Regions from separate parts of the Streptococcus sp. HMSC062D07 genome, predicted to be linked through region 2. Evidence: predicted binding sites of a transcription regulator. Region 2 holds the regulator's gene; each other region holds the start of a gene.
The links. Region 2 encodes NrdR, which represses ribonucleotide reductase genes. Its sites were predicted from a motif close to ACACNATATATNGTGT; they were not measured.
Positions count from the first base shown of each region.

Region 1: the regulator NrdR is predicted to act here: its motif matches at 2,393-2,408, upstream of nrdH (glutaredoxin-like protein NrdH).
Region 3: the regulator NrdR is predicted to act here: its motif matches at 4,790-4,805, upstream of nrdD (anaerobic ribonucleoside-triphosphate reductase).

Region 1 is NZ_KV815325.1:166,570-174,055, forward strand. It holds gene nrdE (class 1b ribonucleoside-diphosphate reductase subunit alpha) at 1-1,991, opposite strand, end outside; gene nrdH (glutaredoxin-like protein NrdH) at 2,061-2,279, opposite strand; gene HMPREF2957_RS02990 (phosphocarrier protein HPr) at 2,640-2,903, shown strand; gene ptsP (phosphoenolpyruvate--protein phosphotransferase) at 2,908-4,641, shown strand; gene udk (uridine kinase) at 4,762-5,400, shown strand; gene HMPREF2957_RS03005 (ECF transporter S component) at 5,435-5,998, opposite strand; gene coaC (phosphopantothenoylcysteine decarboxylase) at 5,982-6,533, opposite strand; gene HMPREF2957_RS03015 (phosphopantothenate--cysteine ligase) at 6,548-7,234, opposite strand; gene HMPREF2957_RS03020 (formate--tetrahydrofolate ligase) at 7,468-7,486, shown strand, end outside.
Region 2 is NZ_KV815334.1:219,391-226,876, forward strand. It holds gene HMPREF2957_RS07870 (hypothetical protein) at 1-165, opposite strand, end outside; gene HMPREF2957_RS07875 (ABC transporter ATP-binding protein) at 181-876, opposite strand; gene HMPREF2957_RS07880 (GntR family transcriptional regulator) at 880-1,245, opposite strand; gene nrdR (transcriptional regulator NrdR) at 1,389-1,862, shown strand; gene HMPREF2957_RS07890 (replication initiation and membrane attachment family protein) at 1,863-3,032, shown strand; gene dnaI (primosomal protein DnaI) at 3,033-3,929, shown strand; gene HMPREF2957_RS07900 (NADPH-dependent oxidoreductase) at 3,926-4,639, shown strand; gene der (ribosome biogenesis GTPase Der) at 4,653-5,963, shown strand; gene HMPREF2957_RS07910 (TPM domain-containing protein) at 6,156-6,995, shown strand; gene HMPREF2957_RS07915 (LemA family protein) at 7,034-7,486, shown strand, end outside.
Region 3 is NZ_KV815328.1:88,269-95,754, reverse strand. It holds gene rpsJ (30S ribosomal protein S10) at 32-340, opposite strand; gene HMPREF2957_RS04740 (uridine kinase family protein) at 606-1,229, opposite strand; gene nrdG (anaerobic ribonucleoside-triphosphate reductase activating protein) at 1,226-1,822, opposite strand; gene HMPREF2957_RS04730 (GNAT family N-acetyltransferase) at 1,827-2,327, opposite strand; gene HMPREF2957_RS09145 (hypothetical protein) at 2,366-2,506, opposite strand; gene nrdD (anaerobic ribonucleoside-triphosphate reductase) at 2,518-4,725, opposite strand; gene HMPREF2957_RS04720 (damage-inducible protein CinA) at 4,851-6,404, opposite strand; gene HMPREF2957_RS09375 (hypothetical protein) at 6,449-6,583, opposite strand; gene mnmG (tRNA uridine-5-carboxymethylaminomethyl(34) synthesis enzyme MnmG) at 6,671-7,486, opposite strand, start outside.

The DNA of each region.
Region 1 (7,486 bases), on a different contig from region 2:
GGGATATCACTACGCATGAAGAGAGTAAGTGAAAGCCCTTGGTCTACGTGCTCAGTTGCAGCAGCATAGACATCGATAACTTTACGCATATCCATGTCATAGGCAGAAGTGTAGTAAGGAATAGTTTCAGTTGATAATCCTGCAGCAGGATAGTAAATCTTACCAATTTTCTTCTCTTGACGTTCTTCAATACGTTGGGTAATTGGGTGGATAGAAGCAGACACGTCATTGATGTAGCTGATAGAACCATTCGGCGCTACAGCAAGACGGTTTTGGTGGTAAAGTCCATCTGCTTTAACTTTATCACGAAGTTCAGCCCAATCAGCTGCAGACGGGATAAAGATTCCTTCAAAGAGTTCTTTAACTCGATCAGATTTTGGAACAAATTGACCAGACGTATACTTATCGAAATAAGTACCATTTGCATAGTCTGATTTCTCAAAGTTGTGGAAGGTAATGCCACGTTCACGCGCAATATTGTTTGATTCTACCAAAGTCCAATAATTCAAAAGCATAAAGTAGATGCTTGTAAATTCAACAGACTCAGGAGATCCATATTCGATTAATTGCTGAGCAAGATAGCTGTGAAGCCCCATAGCACCAAGTCCAAATGTATGAGCTTGGCTATTTCCGTGGTCGATAGTTGGAACAGCAACGATGTGAGAGCTATCTGTTACAAAGGTCAAAGCGCGAACCATTGCGCGAATAGAACGTCCAAAGTCAGGTGATGTCATCATATTTACAACATTAGTTGAACCAAGGTTACATGAAACGTCAGTACCCATTTGAAGGAATTCTTGCGCATCGTTGATAAGACTTGGTTCTTGGACTTGAAGAATTTCTGAACACAAGTTACTCATGATAATCTTACCATCGATAGGATTTGCACGGTTAGCAGTATCGATATTGACTACATAAGGATAGCCAGATTCTTGTTGCAATTTAGAAATTTCTGTTTCCAAATCACGGGCCTTAATTTTTGTCTTACGGATGTTGGGATTTGCCACCAATTCATCGTATTTTTCTGTGATATCGATGTAGTTAAAAGGTACACCATACTCTTTTTCAACAGAATAAGGACTGAAGAGGTACATTTCTTCATTCTTACGTGCTAATTCGTAGAATTTATCTGGCACCACAACACCAAGTGAAAGAGTCTTGACACGAACTTTTTCATCAGCATTTTCTTTCTTAGTAGAAAGGAAAGCAATAATGTCTGGGTGGAAGACGTTAAGGTAAACAACCCCAGCACCTTGACGTTGACCAAGTTGGTTAGAGTAAGAGAAGCTGTCTTCGAAAAGCTTCATAACTGGTACGACACCAGAAGCAGCACCTTCATACCCTTTGATAGGTGCTCCAGCTTCACGAAGGTTGCTGAGGGAAATTCCTACACCACCACCGATACGTGAAAGTTGAAGAGCTGAGTTGATAGAACGTCCAATAGAGTTCATATCATCTGTTACCTGAATCAAGAAACAGGATACCAATTCACCACGACGTGCACGGCCTGCATTCAAGAAAGAAGGTGTAGCAGGCTGGTAACGCTGGTGGATGATTTCATTGGCAATATCAATTGCGATAGCTTCGTCACCATCAGCAAAGTAAAGAGCGTTAAAGAAGACACGGTCTTCCATGCTCTCAAGATAGTACTCTCCGTCATTAGTTTTCAAGGCATATTGATTGTAAAACTTGTATGCTGCCATGAAAGACTTGAATTGGAAGTTTTGATCCTTAATAAATTGGTAAAGCTCTTCTAAGAATTCTGGACGATATTTCTTGATAAACGCTGTTTCGATATAGTCTTGTTTAATAAGGTAATCGATTTTATCAGTGATAGAATCAAAAACCATAGAATTTGGTACAACATTTTCTTTAAAGAAAGCGTCCAAGGCTTCTTTATCTTTGTGGAGCATGATTTGTCCATTAACAGGACGGTTGATTTCATTATTTAGACGGAAGTAAGTTACGTCCTCAAGTTGTTTTAATCCCATAAAATTTCCTTTAATTCATTACAAAAGAAAGGCTTCTAAGATTGACATAGAAGCTTTTAATCCTGATACTTAAGCAAGTTCTTTAAGTTTTGCTGGTTGGAAACCAGAGAAAACTTCATTTGGTGTTTGAATGATAGGAGCAGCGCTGAAGCCTAGCTCTTTAACTTGTTCAATAAATTCAGGTTGTTCATCAAGATTGATTTCGCGATATGCGATGTTGTTACTATCTAAGAATCGTTTGGTCATTTTACATTGAACACAATTGTTTTTAGAATAAACGGTTACCATTCTGTAACTCCTCTTTCAAAATTTAATTACTTCTTAAGTATATCAGAAAAAAAATCTTTGTCAACGAAGAAAAACTAAATATTGTAGATTTTTTTTAGATGAGAGTTATCTAAACACAATATATAGTGATTACAAAAAATAAAACCCATAAATAACAGCGTTTTCTAAATGTTAAAATTATAAAAAACTACATAATGTATTTTGATACATAAAATAGAAGATTTTCAGCAAGTTATCTGAAAGGAAAAAGAAGAAATCCCATAAAATACTTGAAAAAATTCCTAGAAGGTGATATAATACCAAATTGTAAGGGTTATCAGATATAACTCAAAAAGAAAACATTTAAAGGAGAGTCAAATTATGGCTTCTAAAGATTTCCACGTAGTGGCAGAAACAGGTATTCACGCACGTCCAGCAACATTGTTGGTACAAACTGCTAGCAAATTTGCTTCAGATATTACTCTTGAGTACAAAGGTAAATCAGTTAACCTTAAATCTATCATGGGTGTTATGAGCCTTGGTGTTGGTCAAGGTGCTGACGTTACAATCACTGCTGAAGGTGCAGACGCTGATGACGCTATCGCTGCTATCTCAGAAACAATGGAAAAAGAAGGATTGGCATAAGGATATGACAGAAATGCTTAAAGGAATCGCAGCATCTGATGGTGTTGCAGTTGCTAAAGCATATCTACTCGTTCAACCGGATTTATCATTCGAGACTATTACAGTCGAAGATACAAATGCAGAAGAGGCTCGTTTGGATGTTGCTCTTGAAGCTTCTCAAAACGAGCTTTCTCTTATCCGCGAGAAGGCTGTAGGTACGCTTGGTGAAGAAGCGGCGCAAGTATTTGACGCTCACTTGATGGTTCTTGCTGACCCTGAATTGATCGGTCAGATTAAAGAAACAATTCGTGCTAAGAAAGTAAATGCAGAAGCAGGTCTGAAAGAAGTTACAGACATGTTTATCACAATCTTTGAAGGCATGGAAGACAACCCATACATGCAGGAACGTGCAGCGGATATTCGCGACGTTACAAAACGTGTTTTGGCAAATCTTCTTGGCAAGAAACTGCCAAACCCAGCTTCTATTAATGAAGAAGTAATCGTGATTGCACATGACTTGACTCCATCTGATACTGCTCAATTGGACAAAAACTTTGTAAAAGCTTTTGTGACAAACATTGGTGGACGTACAAGTCACTCAGCTATCATGGCTCGTACACTTGAAATTGCAGCTGTCTTGGGTACAAACAACATCACTGAACTTGTAAAAGATGGTGACATTTTGGCTGTTTCAGGTATTTCAGGTGAAGTTGTTATCAACCCAACTGAAGAACAAATTGCAGAATTCAAAGCAGCTGGTGAAGCTTACGCTAAACAAAAAGCTGAATGGGCTCTTTTGAAAGATGCTAAAACTGTTACTGCAGATGGTAAACACTTTGAGTTGGCAGCTAATATCGGTACACCTAAAGACGTTGAAGGTGTGAACGAAAATGGTGCTGAAGCTGTTGGTCTTTATCGTACAGAATTCTTGTACATGGATTCTCAAGATTTCCCAACAGAAGACGACCAATACGAAGCTTACAAAGCAGTTCTTGAAGGTATGAACGGTAAACCTGTTGTCGTTCGTACAATGGATATCGGTGGGGATAAAGAACTTCCTTACTTCGATCTTCCTAAAGAAATGAACCCATTCTTGGGTTACCGTGCTTTGCGTATCTCTATCTCTGAAACTGGTAACCAAATGTTCCGTACACAATTGCGTGCATTGCTTCGTGCATCTGTTCACGGTAAATTGCGTATCATGTTCCCAATGGTTGCTTTGTTGAAAGAGTTCCGTACTGCTAAAGCTATTCTTGAAGAAGAAAAAGCAAAATTGGTTGCTGAAGGTGTTGCTGTTGCGGATGATATCCAAGTTGGTATCATGATTGAAATTCCTGCTGCAGCTATGCTTGCTGACCAATTTGCTAAAGAAGTTGATTTCTTCTCAATCGGTACAAACGACTTGATCCAATACACAATGGCTGCTGACCGTATGAACGAACAAGTTTCATACCTTTACCAACCATATAACCCATCGATTCTTCGTTTGATTAACAACGTAATTAAAGCAGCTCACGCTGAAGGTAAATGGGCTGGTATGTGTGGTGAGATGGCTGGGGACCAAACAGCTGTTCCACTTCTTGTCGGAATGGGCTTGGATGAGTTCTCAATGTCAGCTACTTCAGTACTTCGTACACGTAGCTTGATGAAGAAACTTGACACAGCTAAGATGCAAGAATACGCTAACCGTGCTCTTACTGAATGTTCAACAATGGAAGAAGTTCTTGAACTTTCAAAAGAATACGTTAACTTTGATTAAAAACATTAAAACCTTGTAGAACTAAACTACAAGGTTTTTTCAACTCTAATTTAAAAAGTCCACCTGTAAATTTTTCTAAAAATATGGTAAAATAGACAAAGGAATAATACGGAGGCAACTATGCAAAACAGACCAATCATTATCGGAGTAACAGGGGGATCTGGTGGAGGAAAAACCAGTGTTTCTAAAGCAATTTTATCGCATTTTCCCAACGAAAAAATTGCCATGATTGAGCATGATTCCTACTATAAAGATCAATCTCATTTAACCTTTGAAGAACGTATTAAGACTAATTATGACCATCCTTTTGCTTTTGATACTGACTTGATGATTGCGCAAATCAAAGAATTGTTGGCGGGGCGCCCTGTTGATATTCCTACCTATGATTATGCTGCGCATACCAGAAGCTCGAAAACCTATCGCCAAGAACCTCAAGACGTATTTATCGTAGAAGGAATCTTGGTTTTGGAAGACAAACGTCTTCGTGATTTGATGGATATCAAGATTTTTGTGGACACTGATGATGATGTTCGTATCATTCGTCGTATTAAGCGTGATATGGAAGAGCGTGGTCGTAGTTTGGATAGCGTTATTGATCAGTATCTTGGTGTCGTAAAACCTATGTATCATCAGTTTATCGAGCCAACAAAGCGTTATGCAGATATCGTTATTCCAGAAGGAGTGTCAAATACAGTAGCAATTGATTTACTGACAACAAAGATTGAAAAGATTTTAGAAGAAGCTCGTTTAGCCCAGTAATAGAAATAAAAAACTGTATCTCTTGATACAGTTTTTATTGTTTAATTTTTTCAAGTCTCGGAACAATGACGAGAGTTAAGAGGGCTGAGATAATTAATTCTGCGATTGAATTTGTTGAGATAACAGTCGCTAATAGTTTTTGAATATTTCCATCAAAAACATTACCAAAGAGAAAGAAGATACCACCTAAGACAAATACTGTATTCGTGAGTGAGCCAAGTGCACCTGCAAAGATGAGTCCAGCTCTTCCCTTTAGTAGTTTATAGACGAAATAAGGTGTCAAACCGATTAAGATACGAGGAACAATTGCGATCACAACTGAATAGAAGTTACCATTTGGTACAAATGGTGAGAAGAGATAGCTTGTTGGCAGGATTGTGAGAGTATTAACCGTTAAGCTAAGCATTCCCATCAGAAAACCTAAGGTTGCGCCAATTCTTGGTCCGTAGATAATACTTGCAATAATTACTGGAATGTGAACGATGGTTGGTTTGATTGGAAAGGGAAGTACATTAAATAAAATTGAGCTTAGTAAATGAATAACAATCATAATAGCAAAAAAGATAGCGATTGGAGCAATATTAGAGCGTTTGTTCATGAATTTTATCCTTTATTTCTTGTAAAATAGTTTCGAGATTAGCGAGAGCACCACGACCTGTATCCCCACAGGCCAGTAGAGAATCTTTGGGAGAAATAATTGTATAACCATAATTTTCTAAAGTTTTAAGATTAGCTTGGGTAGCAGGATTGTCATACATTTTTGTATTCATAGCTGGAGCCAATAGTTTAGGTACAAAGTGTGGCAAAGCAAGAGCAGTAGCAGTCACAATATTGTCAGCAAAACCGTGAGCTAATTTAGCGATTGTATTGGCTGTCGCAGGAACTACGATAAATAAATCTGTTTCTTTTCCTATTTGAATGTGATTCACTTGATCTGGAAAAGGTTCGTGCATGACATCGAGATGTACAGTATTTTGAGATAGTACTTGTAAAGTTAATGGCTGAATGAATTCTGTTGCTGACTGAGTCATAAGAACAGTAACAGAATGCCCCTGTTTTTTTAAAGAACTAACTAGGTCAACTGTCTTGTATGCAGCAATAGAACCTGTAATAGCGAGTGTAATACGGGCCATAAAATTCCTTTCTTTTAGTCATAACTTTTGATTTTCTCGAGGAGTAAATCAGCAATTTCATGTTTACTCATAGCAGTTTGGAAAGAATTTTTTTCAACTAAGTAAGCCTTATGTTGCTCGCTACTAATCTGAGTAAGGTCGTTTGCGACAATTAAATCAGCTTGGTTCTTTTCAAGACTTTCCCGGGCAATTTGAATTAGATGTTCCTGGCTGACATCAACCAGTAATTTAAATCCAATCAGATGAATGTTAGGATTCCATTCTTTAATAAGAGATATGATTTTTGGATTCTTCTTGAGAAATAGAACCTGAACGTCTTCCTTAGATGAGATTTTTGTTTCCTGATTTTTCTTATCTAAAAACTCTGTTAAATCTTGACTAGCTTCAACCTCATCAAAACCAGCCATATAGACAGGAGTGTAATCTGATACAGCCATAGAATGGATTAAGACTTGGTGATCCGTAACCTTATCTTTCATGACTTGCAGCAAATCAGCTGTATTTTTAATTTCGATGATGGTCAAGTTTGGATGACTAACTGGCTTAACTGCCTGAAGAGTGGTAATCAAACAAACTTCATGGCCAGCCTTTAGAAGAGTCTCGGTGATAATTTTTCCAAGTTTACCGGAAGAGTGATTGGTAATAGAACGAACTCTATCTATTTTTTCACTTGTACCACCAGAAGTAACTAAAATTTTCATAGAACTATTGTACAAAAAAATGAGCATTAAGTAAAATGAAAGCGATGTAACAAGGCCCGAAAATAGGATGTTAATCCATAGTTAAAATCTATAAAGGCATATAAAAATTTAAATAGAGTTAATGAAAGTCTGTTATTTAGCGATATTTACGAATGTTACTAATCATAATGACTGTTAAAAATCTTGTTTTATGATATAATGAATTAACACATTAGAGGCTAGAGGAGTTTTTTATGAAAACAGATATTGAAA
Region 2 (7,486 bases):
AGATAGAAATACTAACATGACAACACCCTTATCTTGATAATAGGTGCTTGAGAGGCTACTGCCCTGAATACCTATGATGACAGATAAGGATAGTACAGCTGCATAGAGGGCTAAAAACCATTTGTTGACATTTTTAAATTCATAACGAACTAAATTCCAAAACATAACAATCTCCTTTAACTAGGCTTTGAATTCGTGACGGAAGAGCTGGTCAATTGATTCACCTGACTCGTAACGAATATCATCCACATTCCCTTGACGGACGACTTTTCCGTCCTTGAGGAAAATAATCTCATCCAAGATTGGTTCGATGTCGGAAATCAAATGAGTTGAAATCAAGACAGTCGAAGTTGGAGAGTAGTTGTTGATGATGGTGTTCAAGATGTAGTCACGAGCTGCGGGATCGACACCACCGATTGGTTCGTCAAGGACGTATAGACGAGCGTCACGACTCATGACAAGGATCAACTGAACTTTTTCTTTGTTCCCTTTTGAGAGTTTCTTGAAACGGCTATTCTCGTCGATACCAAGGTCACGAAGAAGACCTTGAGCACGTTCCAGATTAAAATCTTTATAGAAGGTCTTGAAAAAGGTAAGAGCTTCTTTGACCTTCATCTGTTCGTTGAGATAGGTCGTATCAGGTAGATAAGAAACGATAGCTTTAGTTGCTGGGCTTGGTTCCATGCCATTGATGAGGATACGCCCTTGCTCTGGTTGGAGTAAACCGTTGATTAGTTTAATCAGGGTTGTTTTTCCGGAACCGTTTGGGCCAAGGAGACCCACAATCTTTCCTGCCGGGATTTCAAGGGAAACATTTTGAAGAGCAGGGCTTGCTCCATAGAATTTTGAAACATTTTCAAACGTTAACAAGGTCATAGTCTAAACTCCTTCAATATAATCTCTCAAAACAGTTGGTAGTTCTTCTTTTTCATAGCCAAATTCTACCATACCTGTTACAAACTGCTGCAACTGTTCTTCTGATAGTTGCTTCCGGGATTGGAGGATTAGGTCCAAATCCTCGGTGACAAAACGCCCTGCAGTCCGCTTGGTGTATACGAAGCCTTCTCTTTCTAGGTCTGATAGGGCACGTTGGATGGTATTAGGATTGACGCCAGCCTCGCTAGCCAGTTCTCTGACAGTTGGCAGTTGTTGGTTGGGTTCTAGTTTATGAGAAACGATTTGCAGTTTAATCTTATCCATTATCTGCAAATAAATGGGTTTGTTGTTATCAAATGTCCAGGACATCACGGTCTCCTTTCAACAATTTCTTTTTGTGTCACTTAAATAATACAACTAAACAAAAAACTTGTCAAGCCAAAAGGAGAATTATTTTGGGAATTGCTTAAAAAAATGGTATAATGAAAAGAAAACGACAAGGAGGGGAAGGCATGCGTTGTCCAAAATGTGGCGCTACTAAGTCAAGTGTTATCGATAGCCGTCAGGCTGAAGAAGGAAATACGATTAGAAGAAGACGTGAGTGTGAAGAATGTCAGCATCGTTTTACGACCTATGAACGTGTAGAAGAGAGAACGCTGGTTGTAGTCAAAAAAGATGGCACACGGGAACAGTTCTCCAGAGATAAAATCTTTAACGGGATTATTCGTTCGGCTCAAAAACGTCCGGTGTCTAGTGATGAGATTGGCATGGTGGTCAATCGTATCGAACAAAAACTCCTCAGTCGCAATGATAATGAAATTCAAAGTGAAGATATTGGTTCTCTGGTCATGGAAGAATTGGCTGAACTGGATGAAATCACTTACGTTCGTTTCGCCAGTGTCTATCGTAGCTTTAAAGATGTGAGTGAGCTCGAAAATCTACTCAAACAAATTACGCAATCTTCAAAGAAGAAAAAGGAAAAATAAATGAAGCCTAATGATCGTTTTTCTTTTCTAAAGAATAATCGGGTGTCGCAAGATCCCACAACTTTGGTGCAGTGCTACCTCCCGATTATCGGTCAGGATGCGCTGAGTCTTTATCTTTATACCTTATCTTTTTGGGATGATGGACAAAAAGAACACCTGTTTGCAGCTATCCTCAATCATCTCAATTTTGGGATGGACAGGCTGTTAAAGGCTTTTAAAATCTTATCAGCCTTCAATTTAGTTACCCTCTATCAAAAGAGTGACGGCTATGAACTTGCTATTCATCCAACGCTTTCTAGCTCAGATTTCTTGCGTCATATAGTTTATCGTACCTTATTGGAGAAAAAAATCGGTGAGCCAGCAGTTTCTGATTTGCGCCAAGAACAGGCAGGCGGAGAGCCTTTGACTGTTCCTTTGAGTCAGGCCTTTCCAGAGATAGAAGAATTGGCTAGTCATGATGAGACACCAGTAAAAGCTGATTTTAAAAATGATTTTGATTTGGAGCATTTTCGTCAGCTCATGGCGAGAGATAATCTCCGTTTCCAAGATGAACAGTCAGATGTCTTGGAGTTATTTAAAATTGCTGATGAGAAAAAATGGACCTGGTTTGAAACCTATCAATTAGCTAAAGGAACAGCTGTTTCGCAAGTAATTTCTGTCAAGCGTATGCATGAAAAATTAGCGCAAGAGTCTGTTTCATCGGACTTTAGTCCCCAAGAAGCGGCCATTATTCGAGAAGCTAAAAGTAAAACTGCCTTGCAATTTTTAGCGGGGATCAAACAAACCCTAAATGCTGGAATTATCCAATCTGAACGCGATTTGCTAAAACAGATGGCAGACTTGGGCTTGCTTGATGAAGTCATTAATGTTGTTATACTTTTGACCTTCAACAAGGTTGATTCGGCCAATCTCAATGAAAAGTATGCCATGAAAGTGGCTAATGATTACTCTTATAACAAGATTCGTTCTGCTGAGGAAGCTGTACTTCGAATCAGAGAGAAGAATCAAAAGGGGCAAGAACAAAAATCAGCGAAGCCAAGTCAAGCCAAAAGCAATGTCCCGAAATGGAGTAATCCAGAATATAAAAATGAAACCAGCGAAGAAACTCGTTTGGAGTTAGAACGTAAGAAAAAAGAAATGTTAGACCGATTAGGAAAAGGAGGAGACTAGATGGAAAGTGTAGGAGATGTGCTTAAGGGTCATCCCAGTCGTTTTCAATACCAGGACCTGGTCCAGCAGATTGTAAAAGATCCTGATGTTGCGGCTTTTATCCAGAAGGAATCTCTCAGTCAAGAGGAATTGAATCGTAGTATCTCTAAGTTTAACCAATACATCACCGAGCGAGATAAGTTCCTTCGTGGAGATACCGACTATATCGCGCGTGGCTATAAGCCAATTCTAGTTATGAATCATGGTTACGCAGATGTATCCTATGAGGAAACTCCGGAACTGATTGCGGCTGAAAAAGAAGCAGCTATCAAGAACCGTCTCAAACTGATTAATCTTCCAGCTAGTCTTAAAAAAGCTAGTTTGGCTCAAGTTGATTTGGATGATTTGGGACGTTTGCCAGTTTTTGAAAAGCTCTTTACCTTTGTTGAGCAATATCCAGAAGTCCGTAAAGGTCTCTATCTCTATGGAGACTTTGGAGTTGGAAAGAGCTTTATGGTGGCTGCCCTTGCCCATGATTTGTCAGAAAAACGTGGGGTTTCATCAACCCTTCTTCACTATCCTAGCTTTGTTATTGATGTCAAAAATGCTATCGGAGATGGGAATGTTAAGAATTTGGTGGATGAAATCAAGCAAGCTGAAGTCTTGATTTTGGATGATATTGGTGCGGAGCAATCAACGCCTTGGGTGCGTGATGAAGTCTTGCAAGTCATTCTCCAATATCGTATGCAGGAAGATTTGCCAACCTTCTTTACCTCAAATTTCAATTTTGAAGATTTGGAAAAACATTTTGCTAAAGGCAAGAACGGAAACGATGAAACATGGGAAGCTAGACGCGTTATGGAGCGTATCCGTTATTTAGCAGAAGAAACACGACTAGAAGGAGAAAATCGCCGATGAGTGAAACAATCACCTTAATGAAATCTCATACCTCGGTTCGCAGATTTAAAGAAGAAGCGATTCCTCAAGAGGACTTGAATGAGATTTTATCAGCTGCCCAAATGGCTTCTTCTTGGAAAAATTTCCAATCTTATTCTGTGATTCTAGTCAGAAGTCAAGAAAAGAAAGATGCTCTTTTTGAACTGGTTCCTCAGGAAGCGATTCGTCAGTCTGCCGCCTTCCTCCTCTTTGTAGGAGATTTAAATCGTGCAGAAAAAGGGGCTCGTCTCCATACCGATACTTTCCAACCTCAAGGGGTGGAAGGACTCCTCATTACTTCAGTAGATGCAGCCTTGGCTGGACAGAATACCTTGCTAGCGGCAGAAAGCCTTGGCTATGGTGGAGTAATCATCGGTTTGGTGCGTTACAAATCTGTTGAAGTGGCAGAATTGTTCAACCTTCCTGACTATACCTATCCAGTTTTTGGGATTGCACTCGGTGTGCCGAACCAAAAACATGATGTAAAACCAAGATTGCCACTAGAGAATGTTGTTTTTGAGGAAGAATACCAAGAACAAACAACTGAGGCTATTGAAGCCTATGACCGTGTGCAGACCGAATATGCAGGAGCTCGTGCGACTACCACTTGGAGTCAACGTCTTGCAGAGCAATTCGGTCAGCCTGAACCAAGCTCAACTAGAGAAAATCTTGAACAAAAGAACTTATTATAGAAAGTGAGAAAACATGGCCTTACCAACTGTTGCCATCGTAGGACGTCCCAATGTTGGGAAATCAACCCTGTTTAACCGTATTGCAGGGGAACGCATCTCAATCGTAGAAGATGTCGAAGGAGTGACACGGGACCGTATCTATGCTACTGGTGAATGGCTTAACCGTTCTTTCAGTATGATTGATACTGGAGGGATTGATGATGTTGATGCTCCATTTATGGAACAAATCAAGCACCAGGCAGAGATTGCCATGGAAGAAGCTGATGTCATCGTTTTTGTAGTTTCCGGTAAAGAAGGAATTACGGATGCGGATGAATACGTAGCACGTAAACTATATAAAACTCATAAACCTGTTATCCTCGCTGTCAACAAGGTTGACAATCCGGAAATGCGAAATGATATCTATGATTTTTATGCTCTTGGATTGGGAGAACCATTGCCAATTTCATCTGTGCACGGGATTGGTACAGGGGATGTATTAGATGCCATCGTCGAAAATCTTCCACATGAAGTCGAAGATGAAAATCCAGATGTCATTAAATTCAGCTTGATTGGTCGCCCGAATGTCGGAAAATCTAGCTTGATTAATGCCATTTTGGGAGAAGATCGCGTGATTGCCAGTCCTGTTGCTGGTACAACTCGTGATGCCATTGATACACATTTTACAGATGCGGATGGCCAAGAGTTTACCATGATTGATACGGCTGGTATGCGTAAGTCTGGTAAAGTCTATGAAAACACGGAAAAATACTCAGTTATGCGTGCCATGCGTGCTATTGACCGTTCAGATGTAGTCTTGATGGTCCTCAATGCTGAAGAAGGCATCCGAGAGTATGACAAGCGTATCGCAGGATTTGCCCACGAAGCTGGTAAAGGGATGATCATCGTAGTTAACAAGTGGGATACTCTTGAGAAAGATAATCATACTATGAAAAACTGGGAAGAGGATATCCGTGAACAGTTCCAATATCTACCTTACGCACCGATTATCTTTGTTTCGGCTTTGACCAAGCAACGTCTCCACAAACTTCCAGAGATGATTAAACAAATCAGCGAGAGTCAAAATACCCGTATCCCATCAGCAGTCTTGAATGATGTCATTATGGATGCTATCGCCATCAACCCAACACCGACAGACAAAGGGAAACGTCTCAAGATCTTCTATGCGACTCAAGTGGCAACTAAACCGCCGACCTTTGTGATTTTTGTCAACGAAGAAGAACTTATGCACTTCTCTTACTTGCGTTTCTTGGAAAATCAAATCCGCAAGGCTTTCGTCTTTGAAGGAACGCCAATCCATCTGATTGCAAGAAAACGGAAATAAGATGATAAAAAGAAGAAGGTTCTCAGACCTTCTTTTTTTGTAGATGATACCAAGAGCGTAGATCTAATTTGTCATCAAATTAACATCATTTTCCTAGTTCCTGTCACGATTTTGTAATGGAAACGTACTTTCTTTGTAAGATTCAAAATGCTATAATGCTCTAAACAATTTTCCTTGCATAAGGAGGTTATTATGAAAAAAGATAGATTGTTAAAGCATCCTTTCTTGGTGCGTCTACTTGGTTTGCTGATGGCATTTTTCTTCCTATCAGCATTCACTGCACCTGAAAAACCAGACTATGGTATCTATGATCCAAATCATTATTTGACAGAGGAAGTAGTTACTCAGATTCGTGATTTGAATGAAACTAATAGTCAAAAGGCAGAAAAGCTTCAAATAGGTGTCTATATCGTAGATAGTCTGGAAGGAGAAAGCATTGAAACGGTGGCTAATGAAACTGCCAGGGCTTGGAAGATTGGCTATTCAGGAGATAATTTTGGAAGTCTCATTGTAGTAGCCGTTCAAGACCGTAAATCAAGAATTGAAACCAGTAATAACACCGCCATTAGAATAACGGACTATCAAACCAAGCAGATCTTGGCAACCAGCCGTACAGATTTTAAAACTGGTGACTATGGTAAAGGAATTCTAGCGGTTGCCAAAGCCTTGGACAATCAGTTTTATAGAGGAAGTGGAACATTTCCATCTGATGAATCCTCTGAAATCAAACGTTATTCTGATAGCATCAGTGGGAAAAAATCGAGTCGCAATAGTAGCTCGTCTAGTCATCGTAAGAACAGTGACCCTATGGACAATGTGTTCGGAGTCGGGATAATCATTTATTTCATTATCGTATTTATAGCTATTATTAGAGGAGGCGGCGGTGGCCGAGGAGGAGGTTCCTCTGACGGAGGATGGTGGTTTAGTGACTCATCCGACTCAGGTTCATCTTGGTCCGATTCAGGCTCAGACTCTTCTAGTAGCTGGGACGGTGGTGGCTTCGATGGCGGTGGTTCATCAGATGATTGGTGATGCTCGTATAAAATTTAAGGAAATAAGTAGGTTTAGATATGAAAAATAAAGGAATTATTTATGTGTTGGGCATTTTGCTGGCTATTATCTTGCTTGGCGGTTGCTCAGTAGTAGGCACTTATAACGGACTTGTCTCTGAACAAACCAAGGTCGAACAAGCGCAAGCTGATGTAGCGACAGCTCTTCAACGTCGTTCTGACTTGATTGGAAATTTGGTAGAGTCTGTAAAAGGCCAGATGAACCATGAGACAGAGGTTTTTACCAAGATTGCGGAAGCTCGTGCTAAAATTGGGAATGGCTCCGTGACTTCAAAAGAAAACCAAGAGGCTCAAGGAGAGTTAAGTTCAGCTATTTCACGTTTGATATCGCTAACAGAAAATTATCCAGAACTCAAGAGCAATCAAAATGTGGAACAACTCATGACAGAATTGGCTGGAAGTGAAAATCGTATCTTTGTAGCCCGCAAGGATTACAACAAAGTGGCAACAGAA
Region 3 (7,486 bases), on a different contig from region 2:
GTTTTTTATGCTCAAGGTTTCAAACTTTAGATTAAAGTTTGATTTCTACGTTTACACCACTTGGAAGATCCAATTTCATCAAAGCGTCAACTGTTTTTTGAGTTGGGTTGATGATATCGATCAAACGTTTGTGTGTACGCATTTCGAATTGTTCGCGAGAGTCTTTATATTTGTGAGTCGCACGAATAATTGTGTAGAGGCTACGTTCAGTTGGAAGTGGGATTGGACCTGCAACTTCTGCACCTGTGCGAGTAGCTGATTCTACGATTTTAGCAGCCGCTGTGTCAAGCGTACGGTGTTCGTAAGCTTTCAAACGGATACGGATTTTTTTGTTTGCCATCTTTTTCTCCTTTTCGTCTATTTAAGATAATAGGCTAGCTCCACAAGAAAACCGACGCGCGTTGCGTGGCAATGCAACCGAGCGTGTCGCAACCTCTTGCATCAAAGCTAAGGCTGTAATTTACAGCACCATAATAGAATAACACAAAGCCCCTGCGATTGCAAGGGATTTGACAGGATTTTTTTAATTTTTCGAATGAAACTGTTTTCTTATCGCTCCTTATCTCAAATAAGCATAAATGAAGAGCGAATTTTTATTTTTTCTTCTATATAATATTCGTTTTGATCTGAAATTTATCATTTGATTGATTTATCAAGATATCCGCTTTTGACTCGGTTTCTTTATAGTATTGCAGATACTGTTCTCGTCTCATTTGCTGACTAGCCAATATAAAGGACGCATCGCGATTTCTCACAGTCGTATCTCGAGCTAGACGCCTCTTTAATTCTGTCTCTTCATTCGTGTAGAAACAGACAGTTTTGTCAAAGAGTTCCTTGGGTAGAAAACCCACAGACATCCCTTCGACTATCAGAATTGGTTTAGAACCAGACAAGATTTCACTAGCTTTCCAAGGTTCTTCGATTGTCAAGACATCCATACCCGCCTGCAGGGCGAGAATATCTCTCTGCAAACTTGCCAGTTCATGCGCCACTGGCAGACAGGCTGTCACCTTTTGATCAGGTGCTTGCTTTGGTACTACCAGGTGACGTTCTGAGGTGATATAGGGATCTGTTTCTAGCAAATTTACTGTAGTAGAATCTAGGGCTTGATACAATTCCTGAGCGAAGGTTGATTTCCCTGAAGCCCCATGACCGTAAATACCCAGCGTTTTTACTTTTCCGGACTCTATTTCTGATACTAGTCTTTCTATTAAGTCTTTTTTCTTCATTCTCTCTTCACCTGTTCATAGCTTTGCTTCCCATCATTAAGCTTGTCCCAAATAACTACTTTTCCACTTTGCATAGATTTTTGTACATCGATAATTCGTTGATTGGAAGAGCCACGGAATTGAAGTATGAGATTACGCTTGCTTTTATCATACCGTCCATCAACCAAGATATCAATCATTGACAAGAGCTCCAGTTTATCAGGTGTCTCCAACATCATTTCTTCCCATGTGTATCCAGTCCAAGACCAGATATCTTTTTCTGGCAATTCTTTCCGTATACGTTTCACGAGAGGCAAGAGGATTCCTGTATTTAGGAAGGGTTCTCCTCCTAATAAAGTCAAACCTTGAACATAGGGTTGGGCTAGGTCTGCTATGATTTGCTCTTCCAACTCTGGGGTATAAGGTATGCCTGCATTAAAGGACCAGGTTGCTACATTGTAACAGCCCTCACAGTGAAACATGCAGCCGGCCACATAAAGGGAATTGCGCACTCCTTCGCCATCGACAAAGTTAAAAGCCTTGTAATCAATGATTCGACCTTGACTCAGTTCTTCACTTTTCCACTCGCCTGGTTTTGGTGTATTCCATGTCATGCTTTTACTCCAAGTCTATCCAATAGCGCTCCGTTCCATTACGAACATCCTCATAGACACCACCGTTAGCTAAGATAACAGCTCGGCTGGCAGGATTTTCCGTGCTACAAGTCACTAAAGCTCGTTTAATATTTTTTCCCTTAGCAACTTGTAGACCTTGTCGGAGGGATTCTTTCGCATAATCCTTACCTCTTTCAGATGGACGAATAGAGTAGCCAATGTGGCCAGCATAATTCAGCAAGCCCTCATTCAGTCTTAATCGCAGATTCAAAAACCCTAAAGCACAACCTACATCATCAAATGATACAAATTGAATAGAAGGAACCCAGTTTTCAGGAATATTGAGTCCCGCTTCCGCTTGAAGATTTTCTTCTAACCACTCTTCATAAACAAAATTCTCAGCATCCCAAAATCCGCCATCGTGGGCTGATTGAGTCTGTTCAAACTCTGCCATCATCTCTAAAACTGTTTCTTTATCTGCCAATCTTGGTCTGCGTAGTTCCATATTCCCCTCCCCGCTATAAGAAAAGCGAGAGGCAACTCTCACTTTTTCTTGTTCTTGTTTAAAAATTGTTCTCTAAGGCTAGCTACTCGGTCTTTTTTATTGACTCCACCCTTTGAATGTTTTTCGTGGAATCGTTGAACCAAGGCCTTGCCTTTATCATCTAATTGATATTTTCCCATGCTATCTCTTTCTAATTTCTTACTTCATGTCCTGCTGTTTTGATAGTAGAACCGTTCATGTGTTTGACACGCGCAGCAATTTCCTTGTGGCGTCCATTAACCATCGGACGCGCTTGTGGGTTCCCAAGATAGCCACAGGTCCGTTTAACCACATCTACTGTTTTAGGATCGTTATTTCCACAGTTAGGACAAGCAAATCCTCTCTCAGTAGGTTCAAAATCTCCTTCAAAATCACACTTGTAGCAACGGTCAATCGGAGTATTGGTTCCTAGATAACCTACACGGTCATAAGCATAGTCCCACACAGCTTCCAAGGCCTTTGGGTTTTGTTGGAGAACAGGATACTCGCAGTAGTGGATAAAGCCACCTGATGCACCTGCTTCTGGATAAACCTTTTCAAAATCTAGTTTTTCAAAAGGAGTTGGATTTTTACGCACATCATAATGGAAGGAATTTGTGTAGTATTCTTTATCAGTAATGTCTGGAATAGAGCCAAATTTCTCTGTATCCAAGCGGCAGAAGCGGTCTGTCAGACTTTCAGATGGTGTTGAATAAATAGAGAAATGATACCCATATTGGTCTGACCACTCTTCCACTCGATGTTTCATATCTCGAATGATATTAAGGGTGAATTCTTTAGCTTCTGGATTAGTTTCCCAATTGTTGCCAAAGAATACTGTCGCTACTTCATAAAGTCCAATGTAGCCAAGCGAAACAGTCGCACGACGGTTCTTAAAGAGCTCGTCAACTCTTTCTTCTTTACCAAGACGACGTCCGAAGGCACCATATTGATAAAGAATTGGTGCATTAGCTGGAGTGGCTTCCTTGGTTCTTTCCACACGGTAAACCAAGGCATCTTCCGCGATATTCATACGCTCATTGAAGATTTCCCAGAACTTGTTCAGGTCGCCTTCGGATTCAAGTGCGATACGAGGAAGATTAACCGTCACGACCCCTAGATTCATACGGCCCGAATTGACTTCTACTCCATTTTCATCCTTCCATCCTTGAAGGAATGAACGACATCCCATCGGAACCTTGAAAGAACCTGTCAACTCGACAATCTTATCATAAGACAAGACATCTGGGTACATGCGCTTGGTTGCACACTCAAGAGCCAACTGTTTGATGTCGTAGTTAGGAGAGCCTTCCTCTAAGTTGAGTCCTCTTTTTAGCGTAAAGATGAGTTTAGGGAAGATGGCTGTTCGATGTTCCGAACCAAGCCCCTTGATACGAATGTTCAGGATTGCCTTTTGAATTTCACGTTCAAAACGACTGGTTCCTAGACCGAAACCAAGAGAGGTAAATGGCGTTTGCCCATTTGATGTAAAGAGGGTATTAATCTCGTACTCTAGAGATTGCATGGCATCGTAGATGTCTTTTTGGGTTTTCTTCCAGGCATATTCTTGGCGCTTATCAGGCAGAACCCATTCCTCCGCATCTTTGAGGTGCTTTTGGTAATTTTTCTCTGCATAAGGAGCCAATACTTCATCGATACGGTCAGCTGAACAGCCCCCATACTGGCTAGAAGCAACGTTTGCGATGATTTGTGAAATCTGCGCTGTCGCAGTCTGGATAGATTTGGGACTCTCTACCTCAGCATTCCCAATCTTAAAACCATTTTCCAACATGCCCTTGAAATCAATCAAACAGCAGTTGGTCATAGGGGTATAGGGACTGTAGTCCAAATCATGATAGTGGATATCTCCTTTTTGATGGGCATTAGCCACATGTTTAGGAAGCATTTGAAGTCCGATGGATTTCCCAACAATCCCTGCCGTCAAATCACGCTGGGTATTAAAAACATCACTATCCTTATTGGCATTTTCATTGACAACTGCCTGATCTTTATTGAGAAGTTTATGAATACTAAAGTTGATATCTGTCGCTTTTGAGCGCTCAAAATCCCTTTGAGTCCGATAGGTGATATACTCCTCGGCCAAGGCGTATTCTTTAGCTTCCAATAACTCATGTTCTACGATGTTTTGGATTTCATAGATTTTTACACCTTGAGGAAAGCGACTATGAATCTCTTCGACGATACGTTCAACTAGGGTACTAAGTCGCTTTTCAACCAAAGGGGTTACATCCATAACCTTTTCAGCTGCCTTATGAAGCGCTTTGTCAATCTTGTCTACATCAAAAATTACACGTCTGCCGTCACGTTTTTCGACGAATAAAGTCGGATCAGGGACAGCCTTCTCTTCCAATACAATCATATCCATACCCTTTTCTTAAATATAATATTGATTCTAAAAAGTATTATATCACTAAAAAAATAAAAATCAATATCTTGTGTTAAAAAATAAAAATTTTTTAAAATTACACAAGATATTGATAGTTTTTATTTTAATTTATAGAGTTTAAAATCTTTGAATTCACTTTGAACCGCTTGATAATTTTCAGCTAAGAGCTGCTCAACTTCTGTCCATAGACTTGTTTTTGTATTCACTACAATCATCTTTGGTTGATTATCTCTCAGATCATTAACAAGTTTGGTACGATTTTCACCAAGTCCTGTATGCAACCTAGGCGAAAGCAACTGACTCGCAGCTAAACGTTCACTAGCCTTATAACTACTTGTCAGATTATCCCAAACATAGATACGATCTGTAGCTTGAGTTTCCCCTTTGACCTTAGCTTCAATGCTTGTGCGCTCTTGATATTGTTCCGCATGAAGTAAATATCGTGATACTAGAGGGGCTGAAAATAGATAAACGAGAGCCAAAATTGGTAGATAGGCATTTCCTTTTACAAAAACTCCCCATACCGAAGTTTCTTCTCTAGATCTTCTACGACGATTCGCTCCTTCTGGCTTCTCTGTAGGAATTCGTGTCAGAAAAAGAAGCGACAAGAAAGGAAGTAACTCAACCATACGACTACCATTGATAAGATCTGTAGAGAAAATTTCTAAAACTAATACCAAAACAACAGCTATTGCAGCAGTGATTGATAAGACTGATTGCTTCAATGGTTTATATTTGAAGAGACCTGTCAATGCAAACGTCAATGCTCCAAGAGCAATTGCTAACAATCCATAAAAGAGGATATTGTCGAGTAATCCCGAGTTAGACGTAAAGTTTAAACTATCTAATGGATAAAGGATTTGACTAATCGCATTTCCAAAGCTACCTTTATAAGCCGTATAATATCCGATTGGATAAAAGAGAATTGAAAAACCAAGGCCCGCTGCAAAAAATTGGTAGACACCATGAGCCAAATTTTTGCGACCAATATTAAAAGCTGTTACAGCAAAAAACAAGACAAAGGCGTACAAAGTTGTAACCAAAGGTGCAAAGAAAAATGCTAGAGCTAAGCTAGCTCCAATACGGATAAATCCTTTGTCAAGGCTTGGTTCTGCCAAATAAGCTGTTACTAAACTCAAGGAATAGAACAAGAATGGGAGTGCAAGAATAGTTGCATAGCCCCCACCAAAACTAAGAGCACTAGCCAGGACATAAAAGACTGTCAACACTTGTTGCGATTGCTTATTTTGTTCCGTCAGATTGTAAGCCGAACGGAAAAGAAAGAATCCGGCACCTACTAAAGCCAACCAATTAAAGACGGCAAATAAAATACTGCCCTTTGTTAAATACTGTAAAAAGTAATAAAGGAGACCACTAGTTCCAAAATAATCTGTGTAGATATCTCCGCTCTGATGCATAGCCCATCCAATATAAAAATCCTGAGATTGCTCCGGACTTATTAACCCTAAGAAGAAGGGTAAAATTACGGACACAAGGACCACTAGAGTACTCAAAATGAGGATATTCAAAAATGGTAAGCGGGCAGGCTGACGAGTTTCAACCTCGAGTTGCTCCTCATTTTCTACTGGAGCATCCTGACTTCCCATCCAAGTTGGAGTTGGTTCGTCTTCTAATCTGCCATATACGTTCATTCGCTCTCTCCTATATTTTAATTTGTTCTAGTATATCAAAAAGTCTAGTTCTTGTCAGCCTTTGGCGGACGTTCGCTCAACTTTTCAGACAAGGTAACAAAGCGTTCAATCTCATAAAAACGATGATATGAAACTCTTTTATAGCGGTCTAAAAAATTTTTTTCTTCTACTGTCAGCATAGTCATTTCTCCTTTTCTCTTAATTCGAAAAATGAAGAAAAAACTAAAAAAACTGAATTCTCAAAATGAGAATTCAGCTTTTTATTTTTAGTCAGCTTTCTTTTCTAAGTTTTTAGAAATGCTTCGATTTTTACCTTCTAAATACACCATAAGAATGGAAATATCTGCTGGGTTTACACCTGAAATACGGCTAGCTTGCCCGATAGTTTCTGGATTGATGAGCTTGAACTTCTGACGAGCTTCAGTCGCGATAGAGTCAATATCATCCCAGTCAATATTCGCTGGAATCCGTTTTTCTTCCATGCGTTTCATCTTGGCAACCTGATCCATGGCTTTTGAAATGTAGCCTTCGTACTTGATTTCTGTTTCAATCAATTCGATAATCTTGTCATCTAACTCTTCAGAAGCAGGTCCGATGAAGGCTACCACATCTTGGTAAGAAACTTCTGGACGGCGAAGGAATTCCTTGGCTGTCACTGCATCGGTCAACGGCTTGAAGCCCATCTCCTCAACCTTGGCATTGGTTTCCTTGACTGGCTTGAGTTTGATGCTGTCTAGGCGCTTCATCTCATTTTCAAATTGATTTTTCTTGATTTCAAAACGAGCCCAACGTTCATCGTCAACAAGCCCAATCTCGCGCCCCATCTCAGTCAAACGCATATCGGCATTGTCATGACGGAGAATGAGACGGTATTCTGCACGACTGGTCAAGAGACGGTAAGGTTCAATGGTTCCCTTGGTCACCAAGTCATCAATCATAACCCCGATATAACCGTCGCTTCGTTTTAGAATTAACTCAGGCTTACCTTGGATTTTCAGCGCTGCGTTGATACCCGCGATAATCCCTTGACCAGCAGCTTCTTCATATCCAGACGTTCCATTTGTCTGACCCGCAGTGAAAAG